One region of the Thermostichus sp. MS-CIW-37 genome, then DNA from elsewhere that is predicted to be linked to it. Evidence: riboswitches for the same ligand, from Rfam matches in the RefSeq annotation. Region 1 holds a riboswitch; the other holds the start of a gene.

Region 1 (7,105 bases):
CCTCCCACATAGGTCGCCCCTATTTTGGCCTGGATCCCTCTTGGGGATGCTCTAGATCACTGCAAAGGTGCTCCGCACCGCTGACGGGATGGGAAGAGCTTGTACGGGAGCAGCTCACCGCAGTTTCTCCTCTCCCAGCCACACCCGGCGACGTCCTCTGTCCCACACCAGCAGCGCGTGGATCCCGATCCAAAGTCCTGTCCACAGCCAGTTGTGCAGCCAGATTTTGCCCAGAATGGGCAGGGTCAGGCCCTCCGTTCCCCCCAAAACCAGGCCGGCGGCCAAAATCAGCCCTTCAAAAGCCAGAAACCCCAAGATGAGCATGGCCGGGATCCAGAGATAGTTCAGCAGCAGTTGCCTTGGCCGAAGCGGCTTGGACTGAGAAAACAGAGGTCGGTAACCGCCAGCAAGAGCAATCCCCACCGTGCCGATCCCCAGCACCAACCCCCAGGCAAACGAATCGGGAGTGCGGGGATAGTTGTGCCAGGTGTAGCCAAAGATTTGGTTGGCCAGCCAAATCATCAAAGCACTAATGATTGCCCTTTGGCGGGTTAAAGTTGTGCCTGCAACAATACCAACAGTTACAAAAGGAAGGGTACATGTATAAGCAATATTGCTGAGACAGCCGACGGTGGTAAACAAGCTGGGCCAGAACCAGCCTTGGGCCAAATCTTGAGCAGCTTGTATCCAAAGTGGGGCTGAGATCAAGCGGCAAGATCTGGGGATAGGTTGAGCACTCGATTGCAGGCCAATCATGCTTTAATCTCCTGGAAAAAGGTGGTCTTTCAGAGGACAGCTATTAAGCAAATGCTCAAAAACAATTTGCCGAGCTACTTGGGGAGTAACCCGCTTGTACCAGGTGCGATCCCCAGAGTAAAAAACCACGGGCCCCTGTTGGCAAACTTCCAAGCAGCCTGAGGTGATAACCTGTACGTCTAGGTTGGCTTCTCGAAGAGCCAATTCCAGAGCTTCCACAACCGGTTGGTAGTTGCGGGAAGGATAACAACGGCTGGAACGACAGACGGCAAGGTAGGGACGTTTAAGAGGGTTATCCTCATAGGGGATCCGCTCTTTCCCCTGCACATAGATGGCGTGGATGCGCTCGTAAAGAGAAAGCTTTTGGTAATCTGCTTTGCCTTCCGGCAGGTAGTCTTCCTCTGGCCCCAAAAAGGGGCTGGGCAGAAAAATCTGCAGCAAAGGCTCTTCTGCTCCATTCCAGAATTGGATTCCCCACATGCGGGGCTGACCTTGGGGATTGAGGCGCCGGTAGAGAGCAGCACGGCTAACCAATCTTTTGCGGCGCAGCTCGGGTGGGGTCTTGCGATGGGGGCCGCCTTGGTGCTCCTCCAGGCACAAATGCAGGTGCCAAGTTTCGGTGGCAACGGTTAGATAGCCATCGTAGAGCACGCACAAAGCTGGAGGTTTCTTGAAAGCCAGCTCCAGCACCCCGCCTTCCGCCACATGGCCCACCTGGATCTCGGCCCAGTGCTCTTGAAACAGCTCGTAGAGCAACGGCCCCAAGCAGTCGATGTGGGCAGGGATCCCTTCATAAAGGGTTGTCCAACCCGTTAAAGAAACTTCCTGCCAAGCTTGATGGAGGGGGGTTATCCAGGGGGTAAAAGTGGCCATGAGAAAGCTCCTCAGTGCAGTGGTGGAATACGAGCAATCACCCCTTTTTTGAGAGGGCGCTCGGCCCAGGGTAGGATCCCATCTGGCTTGGTGAGGTAGAGCTCTGCTGTCTGCAGAATCAGCTCCACATCTTTTGGATCCAGATCTCCAAAAACATAGGTCATCTTTTGAGGTGCTGCCAACGCAACAACGCAAGCATGGCTGCAGGCGCTCATACAGGCAACTGGTTTTAGAGTTAGTTGGGGGTGGAGGGTTTGGGATTGCAGGGCAGACAGCAGCATTTCTCCCTTGCTAGTCCCTTCTTTTTGGCCGTTAACCCACTGAGATCCGCAGGTGATGCAAACCCAGAGATAATGACCGCTGGGTTGCTGAGCAGCGCTGCCAGCTTGAACTGGCAACTGGGAAGTTGATCGAGACATGGTGCTCCTTGATATAGTCATAGGTTTCTGTCCAAGCAAAGGGTGTGAGAAGAGGCAAAGACGATCTCAATGTCTTGGCCAAGGATTCAGCAGTGAGTTAGACAGCTAAAAGTCAGCCTCAAGTCGCTCTAAAATTGGCCCCTTAAATTAAGCCGAACGGTGCGACCCACTCCGGGGTAGCCGGGGAAAACCTCATATTGCTCATCCAGCAGGTTATCGACTCCCACCTCGAGAGCGAGATTTTCTGCTACTGGGATCCCTCCCCGCAGAGCCAGGTTGGTGTAGCCGGGCAGAGATTGGGTATTGGCGTTGTTGGTAAAGAAAGTGCCAATGTGATGCAGGAAAACTGAGGCATACCGATCCTCTGCATCGCGGTAGCTCAGGCCCAGGTTGAAGCTGTCTGCTCCCACGAAGGCTAGCTGTTTGCCAACCGCTTTGGGATCCAGCGCCGAGCGGATGATGGGATCGTTCAGGGTGTAGTTGGCAAAAAGAGTCCAGTTTTCCCCCAATCGCAAATCCAGGGCTGCTTCCAAGCCCGTGTATTCCACGAGCTCAATGTTTTCGTAGGTTCCCCTGCGCGGGCCAGTGCTGACAAAGGTAATGCCATCGCGGATGCGGTTATGGGCAAAGGTCAAGCGCAGTAGGCCAAAATCTCCCAAAGCCTGATCCAGGCCAATGTCAAAACTCTCTCCCCGCTCCGGGCGCAAATTGGGGTTGCCGTCGACTTCAAAAAAGCCCCGCAAACGAAAGAATAAGTTTGAGATCAAGGGGGTGCGAAAGCTGCCGGCATAATTGGCCCTCAGGGTGGTGCCTTCTGCCAAAACCCAGCGGATCCCTGCGGCAGGAGAGGTGGCCGAACCGTTGACCAGATTGCTCGAATCTTGGCGAACACCTAAGTTGAGATAAAAGTTGGGCTGTGGCTTGTAATCCAGGCGGGCAAAGAGGGCCCCTTGGTTCACGGTATTGTCGTAGTTGACATTGGTGGATCCCCTGGCAAAGGAGAAGGTGGTGTTGCGAGCTGAAATGGATCGGTAGTCTGCTCCTAGAGTAAGCTCCAGGTTTTCAGCAGCCTTCCAGGTGTATTGCAGTTGGGATCCCCACCCCGTTCGCAGGATCTCATCCCGGGATCCCTGGCTTTGTGGGGCGCTGAAGCGATAGTTGAGGTCGTCAAAAAATACCCTAGCTTGCAGGGATCCCTTCTCTTGATTCCACAGCCAACTGAGATCTAACAGCAGGTCGTTGGTGTTTTGCACTGCATCGGGGGAGGGAAACTCGGTGCTGCCAGGCACCTGAAACGCTTTGTTGAGATAAAGGGCATTTCCGGTTAGGACTTGGCCTTCTGCCAATTGCCAGGTGAGCTTGGCTTGTAGGTTGTGGTACTCCACCGCCGAGTTTTCCCGCCTGCCGGCTTTGCCCAAACGCCTAATTTCAAAGGGAAAGTCGTTGTTGCTCTGCAGACGGCGATAGCTGACCACCCAGCCCAGATCCTGCACCTGGCCGCGGTTTTGGATCCCTTGCTCGTTGAGGCCGTAGCTGCCGATAGCCGCTTCCAGCACGGTCTCGGATCCCGGCTTTGGATCCAGCGTCACGATGTTGATGACCCCGCCAACGGCATCGGAGCCGTATAAGGTGGAGCCCCCACCTGGAGAGATCTCAATACGCTCGACCACATCTGTAGTGATCTGAGACAGATCGAACCCGCCAAAAAAGCCCAGGTCGTTAATGGGGCGGCCATCCAAGAGCACCAACACCTGGGCCGTTCGTCCTCCCCGCATAAACTGGGAGCTAAGGGCTCCCAACTGGGTTCCCGCCGTGCCGTCGCTGAGGATCCCGGGCAGGTAGCGCAGGGCCTCCTGAACGGTTCTTGCCCCTTGCTCTCGAATTTGCTGGCGGGTAATGACGTAAACCGGGCGGGAAGAATCCCGCAGCAAGCCGGGGCGACGAAAAGGCGTGGTGACGGGTTGATTTAAAATCTCGGCGCTAACGCCGGTTTCCAAAACCTCTTGAGCTGAGGGCGGGGAAGCTGCCGGCTGCGCCCACGCTGGGATCCCCAAAACAAAGCCCCCCAGCGCCAGGCTGAGACCTAGAATGGGATTCATTTTCCTAAAGCTCCTGATTCCGTGCGACGCGGAAGAAATGCGAGCCAAAACCGCAGGCGGGCATCCTGACTGAGGGCATGGGTCTAGCCCAAGCCCATCACAGTTGCGGCACAGCGCCGGATTTGCACCGGACTTTCCCCTTTACATGCCCTGGCTGATCCCCAGGACAACCTGTCGGTACAGCTTTCTCTGCGATTGCTCCGAAAAAGCCGTGCTAGGCATCATACATCCCCTGCTCTGGAGTTCCTATCCTGCCAGGGGGGATGTCATCCCCAGGGGTGAACGGGATCCCAACGGCAATCCCAGGGCTTCGGATGGGCCACATCCCATTTAGGCCAGATTTCTTCACTGCTTTGTAAGCAGTTGAAGGATAGCCCGCTGCTACTCCAGATCGCGAGGCCCAGGGATCCCTTAGCCTTTTAGGGAACAGAGATACGCTGAGACTTCACAAGACCCACAGCTTTTGGGAAAGCAAGATGGGGACGCTGGCCTAGCCGTCATGGGCGGGATCCGTATGAATTAGTACCCAACCGGGTAGAAAAGAGGAGCTTTTTCGATTTCAGGCGGGGCTGTCGTCTGGTGGGCTGGATCCGGTTCAACATGGCTGGGAGAGGCAATCGGCACCTCGATCATCCGATCCGGTACCAGCGGCACCATTTCGGAGCGGTCGGCGATTTCCCGGAGAGAATTGGCAATGGATTCCTGAGTCAGCAGAAACTGTCGTTCGTTGCGCTGCATCTGCTGCCACACCTGGTAACGCTGGCTCCACCGGCTTTGGGTATGCACAGTCCAACTGTAAAGGCTCAACACTGAAACGCCGGAGAGGATAGCCATCCCTGTGGAGATTTGCTTCCACCAGGCTAGGTGTTCTGCCCAAGCAAGATGCTGGCTGCGAGGATGGGCTGATTTCAACTTCAAATTCAAAGGTTGGGTGCGGCTGGCCTGAACTGTACCGGAGAGGGGTCGGCTCAGAGCAGAAGACCGTCTGTGGCGACGAGGGTTTTTGGGACGATCAAGACCTGCGTTCAAAGGCTGGCTAACCATGGGGCTTAACCTCACACACACCAAGGGATCCGACGGTGCAGGACTGCCGGTTCCGCTTCACCCTAGTTCCCCGCGCCCCCCAACAGCAACCCCCTTCTCCCGATTCCCGGCCTCAGCAGGACAGCTGTCCGCTTCACGGTAGCCGATCTCTTGAGAGCGGGAGAACCAACCTAAACCTACATCTGACTGCTGCGGGCAGCCACTCGCAGTTTGGCAGAGCGGGCCCGTGGATTACGTTGCCGTTCCAGTTCGGAAGGGGACAAGGGCCTGGGGGTGAGCACCTGCCAACGGGGATCCCTGCGGAAGGCCCATTTCACCAAGCGATCTTCAAGGCTATGGAAGCTGATCACGGCCAACCTGCCGCCGGGTTTCAGCCAAGTGGGGGCTTGGGCCAGCAAGGTTTCTAAAGCCTCCAGTTCTCGGTTCACGGCAATGCGCAACGCCTGAAAGACGCGGGTGGCCGGGTGGATGCGGCCTCGCCGAGCTGCCGGAGGTACTGCCTGCCAAACCACCTGGGCCAACTGAGTGGTTGTGGCGAGGGGACGAGCCTGCTCGATGTGATGGGCAATGCGGCGGGCAAATCGCTCTTCGCCGTAACGGGTGAAAATCTCGATCAACTCTTCGACCGGGCGATGATTAACCCAATCGGCAGCGGTTTCCTGAGCGGCACTGGGATCCATGCGCATATCCAGCGGCCCCTCTCCGCGAAAGCTAAATCCCCGCTCAGGGCAGTCCAGTTGCGGCGAACTCACCCCCAAGTCGGCCACGATGCCATCGAAGGGAATCCCCTGCCCCTGCTCATCCCGAAAGCCATGCTGCTGCAGATCGAAATCGGCAAAATTGAGGTGCCACAGTTGGATGCGGCTGCCGGGGATCCCTTCTGCTGCAAAACGCGCTTGCGCCGCCTGCAGAGCCGCCGGATCCCGATCCAACCCCACCACTCGGGCAGCTCCCCCCCGCAGCAGCGCCAAGCTGTGCCCACCCCCTCCCAACGTCACATCCAGAAAAGTGCCGCCCCCCTGGGGTTGCAGGTAGGCCATCACCTCCTCGGTCAAAACGGAATCGTGTTGATACACCTTGCCAAGCACGGTCTGCGGGGGTTCTATTTCTGCTGCTACAAAGTTCAGTATCTGCAAAAAAAAGGCCGAGGCCAGGCCCCGACCGAGGAATCCATGTTGTTAAGGTGATCCTCTGGGAAAAGAGGGGTGGCCGTCAAAAGACAGGCTGTCTTGGGATCCCTGGTAAGATCTCTGGGGCATGAGTCCGGGCCTGAGTAAGATGAGACTGCTGCCGCTTTTGCCCAGTCTGCCATCAGAGTTGCTGTGTTGACTCACTCTTCTTCTACCGATATCCTCACTCTCTCGCCGGCCAAGGGCCTGCGCGGCCAAGTGAGCATCCCCGGCGACAAGTCCATTTCCCACCGCGCCCTGATGCTGGGATCCCTGGCCGAAGGAGAAACCACCATCCAAGGGCTGTTGCTGGGAGAGGATCCCCGCAGTACGGCAGCCTGCTTTCGGGCGCTGGGGGCAGATATTTCGGAGCTCAACAGCGAGTGTGTTCGCATTCGGGGAGTTGGCCTGGGCCAGCTGCAAGAACCGGCAGACGTGTTGGATGCAGGTAACTCCGGCACCACCTTGCGCCTGATGCTGGGGATCCTGGCTGGCCAGGCCGGGCGCTTTTTTGCCGTCACTGGCGATCGCTCCCTGCGCTCGCGGCCCATGGGACGGGTGGTAGAACCACTGCGGCAGATGGGGGCCAGCATTTGGGGACGGGCCGGTGGAACCTTGGCACCTTTGGCCGTACAAGGGGGATCCCTCAAGGGCATTCACTACCGCTCCCCGGTGGCTTCAGCGCAGGTAAAATCCTGCCTCTTGCTGGCGGGTCTGCTGGCGGAAGGCACCACCCAAGTCACCG
Region 2 (7,105 bases), on a different contig from region 1:
TCATGCAGGCGCAGCGGGATCCCGCCTTTGCCCAGGTGCTGCAGGCAGCAGAGCTGGTGATCCCCGACGGCATCGGGGTGGTGTGGGCTTTGCGACGGCAAGGGATCCGCGTCCAGCGGGTGCCGGGGATCGAGCTGGCAGAAACCCTGATCACGTTGGCGGCAGAACGGGGGTGGCGCTTGGCCCTGGTGGGGGGAAGGCCGGAAGTCAACCGGGCAGCAATTCGATATTGGCAAGCCCAGTGTCCTGCTTTGGCCCTCTGGGGCTACCACGGCTACTTTTCTGGCAACGAAGAAAAAGAGCTTCTGCAAGCTCTCCAGGAATTTCGACCGCAACTGGTGTGGGTGGGGCTGGGATCCCCGCGCCAGGAGCTGTGGATCCAGAAGTGGCGTCCCCTTTTGCCCCAGGCTATCTGGATGGGGGTGGGGGGCAGCTTGGACATTTGGGCCGGCCAAAAACGGCGAGCGCCCCGTTGGTGGCGTGACCATCACCTGGAATGGTTGTATCGTCTCTATCAGGAACCCTGGCGCTGGCGACGCATGTTGGCTTTGCCCAAGTTTGTCTGGCGGGTGCTGTGGGATCCCTCTTCTCGTTTGCGCCCCTAGTCTGCCGGCGCTCTCTCCCTCCTCTGTCTAGGCGCTTACTATGGTGATCGGTCAGCACATCGGCTATCCTCCTCGCTTACACCGTTGGGCGGGTACGGCTCCGACCCCTCATCCCCCTGCCCCGGCCAATCCAGAGGCCACCCTGGGCTTTTACGGCAGCACCCAATCCGGATCCCTGCAAGCCCCGGCCAGCATGGTGTCCTTGCGGGGCGTGAGCAAGGTCTTTCCCAACGGCAACTTAATTTTTCAGGATGTGAACTTGGAGGTGCGCCGCGGCGAGTTCGTGTTCGTAACGGGGGTCTCCGGGGCGGGCAAGTCCACCCTGCTGCGGCTACTCTGCGGGGCGGAACAGGCCACCGAGGGCACGGTCATCGTCGATCAAGTCTGTCTCTTTTCTTCTGAAGGGCGGCGGCGACCCTATCGCATCCCACCGCGTCCGCTGGCCATGTTGCGGCGGCGCTTGGGGGTGGTTTTCCAAGATTATCGCCTTCTGGCCAACCGCACCCTGGCAGAAAATGTGGCCTTCGTGCTGCGCGCCCAAGGGCTGTCCCCCGCAGAAATCCGCCGTCGCATCGGGCCGACCCTAAAGATGGTGGGGCTGACCGAAAAGCGAGATCACTTTCCCCATGAGCTTTCGGGGGGGGAACAGCAGCGCCTTAGCCTGGCCCGTGCCATTGTCAACATGCCGGTGCTGCTGCTGGCGGACGAGCCAACAGGAAACCTAGATCCGGAAAACTCCCTCTTGGTTCTCCAGATTTTGGAGCGGCTCAATTCCTTTGGGGTGACCGTCATCATGACCAGCCATGACCCCTATCTGGTGGAGCGGGCCGGCCACCGGGTGGTGCGCATGGAGGGAGGGCGCCTGTATGATCTGCGCTGAGGGGCTACCGGGATCCCTATTTTGCTCTCCACAAGCTTTTTGAGATCCCGGAGAGCAGCTTTGCCGGTTGCATCAGCAGACCGTAGGCCCTAAGCCAGCCGCATCAGCACAACAGCGGCACCGCCCGCGGCGACTTGTCAAGCCAGCCCGACCAGTTACATCAGCGGGTCGTGGGCCTTACTCGCGCAGACCCTCAGGTTGGGTTTCCAGAAGCTCCTCCCTTAGCTGATGAGCGGCAGCCACCATATTTTTCAGTGCGGGGATCACCTCCTCCCAGCGGCGGGTCTTGAGGCCACAATCGGGATTAACCCAAGTTTGCTCCACAGGCAAGTGGGCCAGTCCTGTGCGCAGCTGCTGCAGGATTTGCTCAACGCTCGGCACCGCAGGGCTGTGGACATCGTAAACGCCGTTGCCCACCTGGTGACGATACCCAGCCTGGGCAATTTGCAGCAGGGTTTTGTTGTTGCTGCGGCTGTTTTCAATGGAAAGCACGTCGGCATCCAGCCGCTCAATGTGCTCGATGATGTCCCCAAACTCTGAGTAGCACATGTGGGTGTGAATCTGGGTTTCCGGCTTGGCCCCGCCGGTAGCTAGGCGAAAGGCATCCACTGCCCAGCTGAGGTATTCTGGCCAGCGTTCTTTTTTCAGAGGTAGCCCCTCCCGCAGTGCCGGCTCATCCACTTGCACCATCACCGCTCCAGCCGCTTCCAGATCTGCCACTTCGGCTCTCAAGGCCAGGGCAATCTGCAAAGCCTGCTCCCGCCGGGGAATATCAACACGGGGAAAGGACCAGTTGAGCATAGTCACTGGCCCCGTGAGCATGCCTTTCACCGGCTTTTGGGTGTGGGACTGGGCTACTTGGAATTCCCGCACTGTCATGGGTTGGGGGCGAACCACGTCGCCGTAGAGAATGGGAGGGCGCACGCAGCGGCTGCCGTAACTCTGCACCCAGCCGTGTTCAGTGAAGGCAAAGCCTTCCAGCTTCTGGGCAAAGTACTCCACCATGTCGGTGCGCTCAAATTCCCCATGCACCAACACATCCAGGCCAATCTCTTCTTGAATGCGGATGCACTTGGCAATCTCAGCGTCAATGGCTGCTTCGTACTCCGCCTGCGAAACCTCCCCTCTTTTGTACTTAGCTCGCCACTGCCGCACCTCTGGAGTTTGGGGGAAGGAGCCAATGGTGGTGGTGGGCAAAGGTGGTAGCTGAACCTGCCGACTTAGGCGCTGCTCGTAGGGCAGGAATCGCTCGAAGTCCTGGAGCTTGAGGTTGGCCAAAGCCTGGCGCACTTGGGGGTTGGGGGGGCTAAACTGCGCAAAGCTCTGCCATTGCTGCTGGATTTCCGCCTGCTGGGCAGCAGTGTCTTCGCCGTTGAGGGCTCGCGCCAGGAGAGCTACTTCGGCCAGCTTCTGTTCGGCAAAGCTGAGGACATTTCTGAGGGGTTCCGGCAACTGGGCTTCCAGAGCAGCGTCGTGGGGCACAAATTGCAACGAAGCGGAAGGCTGCACCCGTAGGTTGGGAGCTACCCCCTGCAGCTCCCGCAGGCTGGCCAAGACGGTCTCAGGCTGAACCTTCCAGACATTCCGAGCGTCCACTACGCCAGCACCTAGGATCTGGTCAGCCGGAAAGCCATAGGTTCTTACCAGATCCAGGGTGTGGCCACGGGTAAAGTCAAGGCTAATGCCGGCCACCGGCAGTTGCACCACCCAGGGGTAAGTCTCCCCCAGGTCATCGAAGTAGGTGACCAAGTGGACAGGGATCCCGGCGGTTGCCAACTGGCGGTAGCTCATTTCCACAGCTTCCCGCAGGCCACTTCCCTGGCTGGTAACCAAAATGGGATCGTGAATCTGGACTTCTGGGATCCCCAGCTGTTTTAACTCCTGGAGGAGATCCCGGTACAGAGGAAGGAGCTTTTCCAAGTCCGCCCGCAGATCCCCAGATCGCTGGCTAAGGCAGAGCAAAGTCACTGGACTGAGGACAACGGGGCTGGTGCGCTCCCCTAGGATCCCTTGGGCCCGCCGAACTCTTTCCAAAAAATCCCCAAAGTTAGGACTGGGATCGGCTTCCGGCTCAATTTCGGGTACCAAGTAGTGGTAGTTGGTGTCAAACCACTTGGTCATTTCCAAAGCCGGCAGGCCCTCCCGACCCCGCGCCATGGCAAAGTAGCGGTCTAAACCCGACAGACCTCGGAACCGAGAGGGGATCAGCCCCAGCCAGGTGGCCCAGTCCAGTACATGGTCGTAGAGAGTCTGATCCCCTACCGCAATGTGATCAATCCCAGCTTGTAGCTGAGTCTGCCAGGCTTGAGTCTCCAAATCCCAAAAGGTAGCCAGCAGAGCCTCTGACCCTAGGGCACCACTCCAAAAGCCTTCCAAAGCTTTTTTGAGCTCGCGGCGCTTGCCCATGCGGGCATACCCCAATGTCATGGTTTGTGCAGTCATGTTGTGTGCCATCCCAAATACTGAGTTTTCTAATTTTCCTGCGTTCAATTCGCCCTCAACTGGGATCCCGCCCGCCAAGGAAGAAACCGGCTGTTCCTCTCTTGCCTCTGGAACCCCAACAAAACACTGCCTTTTGCGCAAAAAAGATACTCAACGCAGCCAGCGATCGCAGTGGCTACTTGCCAGCCTACCAATTGAAGTCAGGAAGCCTGACATCTCACTCTTTCCTTCGCGTAGGCGGGCTGTAGATCTTGATAGATCTTGATAGATCTTGGTGCAACAGCACCCAAAATTTACTCTCTCCCGGCCAACTGGCTCAGAGTCTTGCTTGGGTTCTTGGACTTATTTCTACTGCTGAGGAGTACCGAAAGCTTGTGGGAGCAACGCCAGGAAAATGCTCAGGATAACGAAAGCAGAAACGAGCTAAAGCCAAGACAGTTACCATCTGTACCTCGCAGATGTTGTGAAGTTTAGAAAAACCATCGGCGGGCATTCTGACTGACACGGTTTTGGGGGACAAGACCTGGATCGGCAGCGAATGACTCTAGAGATTTGCTGCAGGACTTCTCCTAAACCGGATCACAGCTGCGGGACAGCGGCAGATTCTCACTGCTCTTTCCCCGTTTCCTCTGGCGGCTGATCCCCGTCAGAACCGATAGCTGAGCTACATCGTATCACGGAGTTCAGAGACGGGAGTAGAGTGCTTCAATCATCACCAAGCCAGCAGCCTTTGGAGCTACCAGACCTCACCTTTCACCCAGCGGTCTTGCAGGAAGTCATCGGAATCCTCTAAGCATCCTCCCCCCCTGCATTGCTCTCAAGATAAGGCAGTGGTAGCTTAGCTGCCATAAGTCTTGTCCAGGAGGCAAGGGGGTTTGCTCCTTTTTGCTGAAAAAGCGACAGATCGGGGTTTCTATGGCATCAAGCTTAAAAGTAACTGTGTGGTCTGTGGGCCTCTTCTTGCTGAGCCAGATGTGGGCTGGATGCGCTCAGAATGCTGCTGAGCGGACAGCTTTCGATCCAAAGCTAGCAGGATCCAGCGATCAAATCGTGCTGGCCATTGGAGGGGAAAGGGAAGAAGGATTTGATCCCACCCTGGGCTGGGGACGTTACGGTTCGCCTTTGTTCCAAAGCACTCTGCTGCGGCGGGACGAGAACCTTGAGATTGTAAACGACCTGGCGACTGGCTACACTGTCAGCCAAGATGGCCTAACCTGGACGGTAACCCTACGAAAGGATGCAGTCTTCTCCGATGGAAAACCTGTCACAGCAGCGGACGTGGCTTACACCTTTAACCAAGCAGCTCGGAGTGGTGGTCTGGTCGACCTAACCGCCCTAAAGGAAGCAGTAGCTATCGACACTCATACGGTGGAGCTGCGGCTGCAAAAACCCCAAAGTACTTTTGTCAACCGCCTCATCACCTTGGGTATCGTGCCTCAACATGCCCACGGGCCTGATTATGCTCGCAAACCCATTGGCTCTGGCCCCTACCGACTGGTGCAGTGGGATGAGGGGCAACAACTGATTGTGGAGGCAAATCCCTTATATTACGGCCAGACTCCTGGCATTCGGCGGCTGGTTTTCCTTTTCCTGGAGGAGGATGCAGCCTTTGCAGCAGCCCGAGCCGGACAGGTACACGTGGTTAGCGTGCCTCAGTCTTTGGCTAAGCAAACTGTTAAGGGCATGAAGCTTCACGCCATTCCCAGTGTGGATAACCGAGGGCTGATGTTCCCCTTTCCCCCTAAAACCGGTGCGACAACCCCAAAGGGATACCCCATCGGCAACGATGTGACTTCTGACTTGGCGATTCGCAAGGCGGTCAACTTCGCCATTGACCGACAGGCGCTGGTGGATGGAGTCCTAGAAGGCTACGGATCCCCTGCCTATGGCCCAGTCAGCGGTTTGCCCTGGGAAGAGCCGACCGCCAAGATTGAGGACAACAATCCAGACCTGGCCCGTCAGATTCTAGCTGAGGGAGGCTGGAGCGATAAAGATGGGGATGGGGTAGTGGAAAAAAACGGGCTGCGGGCTGAGTTCACCGTGCTCTACCCGGCCAACGACAGTATTCGCCAAGCCCTGGCCCTAGCTGTTGCAGAAATGCTGCGGCCTGTGGGCATCCGAGTCAATGTCGAGGGCAAAAGTTGGGATGACATCACTCCGCTCATGCACAGCAACGTGGTGCTGTTTGGCTGGGGCAGCCATGACCCAACTGAGGTGTACAACCTCTACCACAGCAAAGCGGCCCAGGGGGGATTTTTCAATGCCGGCTACTATGCCAACCCGTTTGTGGATCGAATGCTGGATCTGGCTATGGAGGCCCCCTCTGAAGCTGAAGCTATCCCCTTCTGGCGGGCAGCCCAGTGGGATGGAAAGCAAGGCTTTACTGCCAAAGGAGATGCAGCCTGGGCTTGGTTGGTAAACCTGGATCATACCTACTTTGTCCACGAGTGTTTGGATATAGGCCAGCCGCAGGTACAGCCTCATGGCCATGGTTGGCCAATCACAGCCAACATCACCCGTTGGAAATGGACGTGCAACTGAGGTCAGTTCTGCTGTTTCTGGCTTATAAGCTGACTCGGCTGGGGTTGCTGCTGGCGGCTGTGGCAGTCCTGACGTTTGCCCTGCTCAGCTTCTCCCCTGTTGATCCCGTACAAGCCTATGTAGGGGCCGACATGCTGCAGATCAGCCCAGCCCAACGAGACCTGATTGCCCAGCGTTGGGGGCTGGATCAGCCCATGCTGCTTCGCTTTGGGAACTGGCTTGGGCAGATGGTTCAAGGCAACTGGGGCACCTCAATGGTGTTCAATCAGCCAGTGGTGCAGGTCATTCAACAGCGGTTTGAGCTATCGCTGCCCTTACTGGCAATTGCCTGGCTGCTTTCCGGTTTCCTGGGAGTGGGGTTGGGGGTTTTGGCCGCAGCGTTTCAGGGCACTTGGGTTGACCGCGGTATTCGTCTTTACGCCTACACCCTCGCCTCTTCTCCCCCTTTCTGGGTGGCGCTGCTACTCTTGATCGCGTTTTCGGTAGAGCTGGGTCTAACACCTATCTGTTGCGCCGCGCCACCTGGCGCGTTGGCGGAGGAGGTGACTTTTTGGCAGCGCTTACACCACTTGCTCTTGCCTGCTTTCACCCTAACTTTCATCGGCGTTGCCAACATCACCTTGCACACTCGTCAGAA

Evidence for each region. Region 1 has a riboswitch for cobalamin ahead of ACVWYZ_RS06850 (TonB-dependent receptor plug domain-containing protein). Riboswitches for the same ligand answer to the same signal wherever they lie in the genome.
Region 2: another riboswitch for cobalamin. It lies ahead of metE (5-methyltetrahydropteroyltriglutamate--homocysteine S-methyltransferase); the one in region 1 lies ahead of ACVWYZ_RS06850 (TonB-dependent receptor plug domain-containing protein).

The regions. Positions count from the first base shown of each region.
Region 1 is NZ_JBSSCV010000011.1:53,240-60,344, forward strand. Features, by position in the region: gene ACVWYZ_RS06835 (hypothetical protein) at 115-525, opposite strand; gene ACVWYZ_RS06840 ((2Fe-2S) ferredoxin domain-containing protein) at 760-1,629, opposite strand; gene ACVWYZ_RS06845 (DUF1636 domain-containing protein) at 1,641-2,069, opposite strand; gene ACVWYZ_RS06850 (TonB-dependent receptor plug domain-containing protein) at 2,177-4,147, opposite strand; cobalamin riboswitch at 4,186-4,337, opposite strand; gene ACVWYZ_RS06855 (hypothetical protein) at 4,667-5,191, opposite strand; gene rsmH (16S rRNA (cytosine(1402)-N(4))-methyltransferase RsmH) at 5,368-6,267, opposite strand; gene aroA (3-phosphoshikimate 1-carboxyvinyltransferase) at 6,514-7,105, shown strand, end outside.
Region 2 is NZ_JBSSCV010000021.1:9,592-16,696, forward strand. Features, by position in the region: gene ACVWYZ_RS10120 (WecB/TagA/CpsF family glycosyltransferase) at 1-605, shown strand, start outside; gene ACVWYZ_RS10125 (cell division ATP-binding protein FtsE) at 799-1,485, shown strand; gene metE (5-methyltetrahydropteroyltriglutamate--homocysteine S-methyltransferase) at 1,663-3,927, opposite strand; cobalamin riboswitch at 4,395-4,599, opposite strand; gene ACVWYZ_RS10135 (ABC transporter substrate-binding protein) at 4,843-6,468, shown strand; gene ACVWYZ_RS10140 (ABC transporter permease) at 6,453-7,105, shown strand, end outside.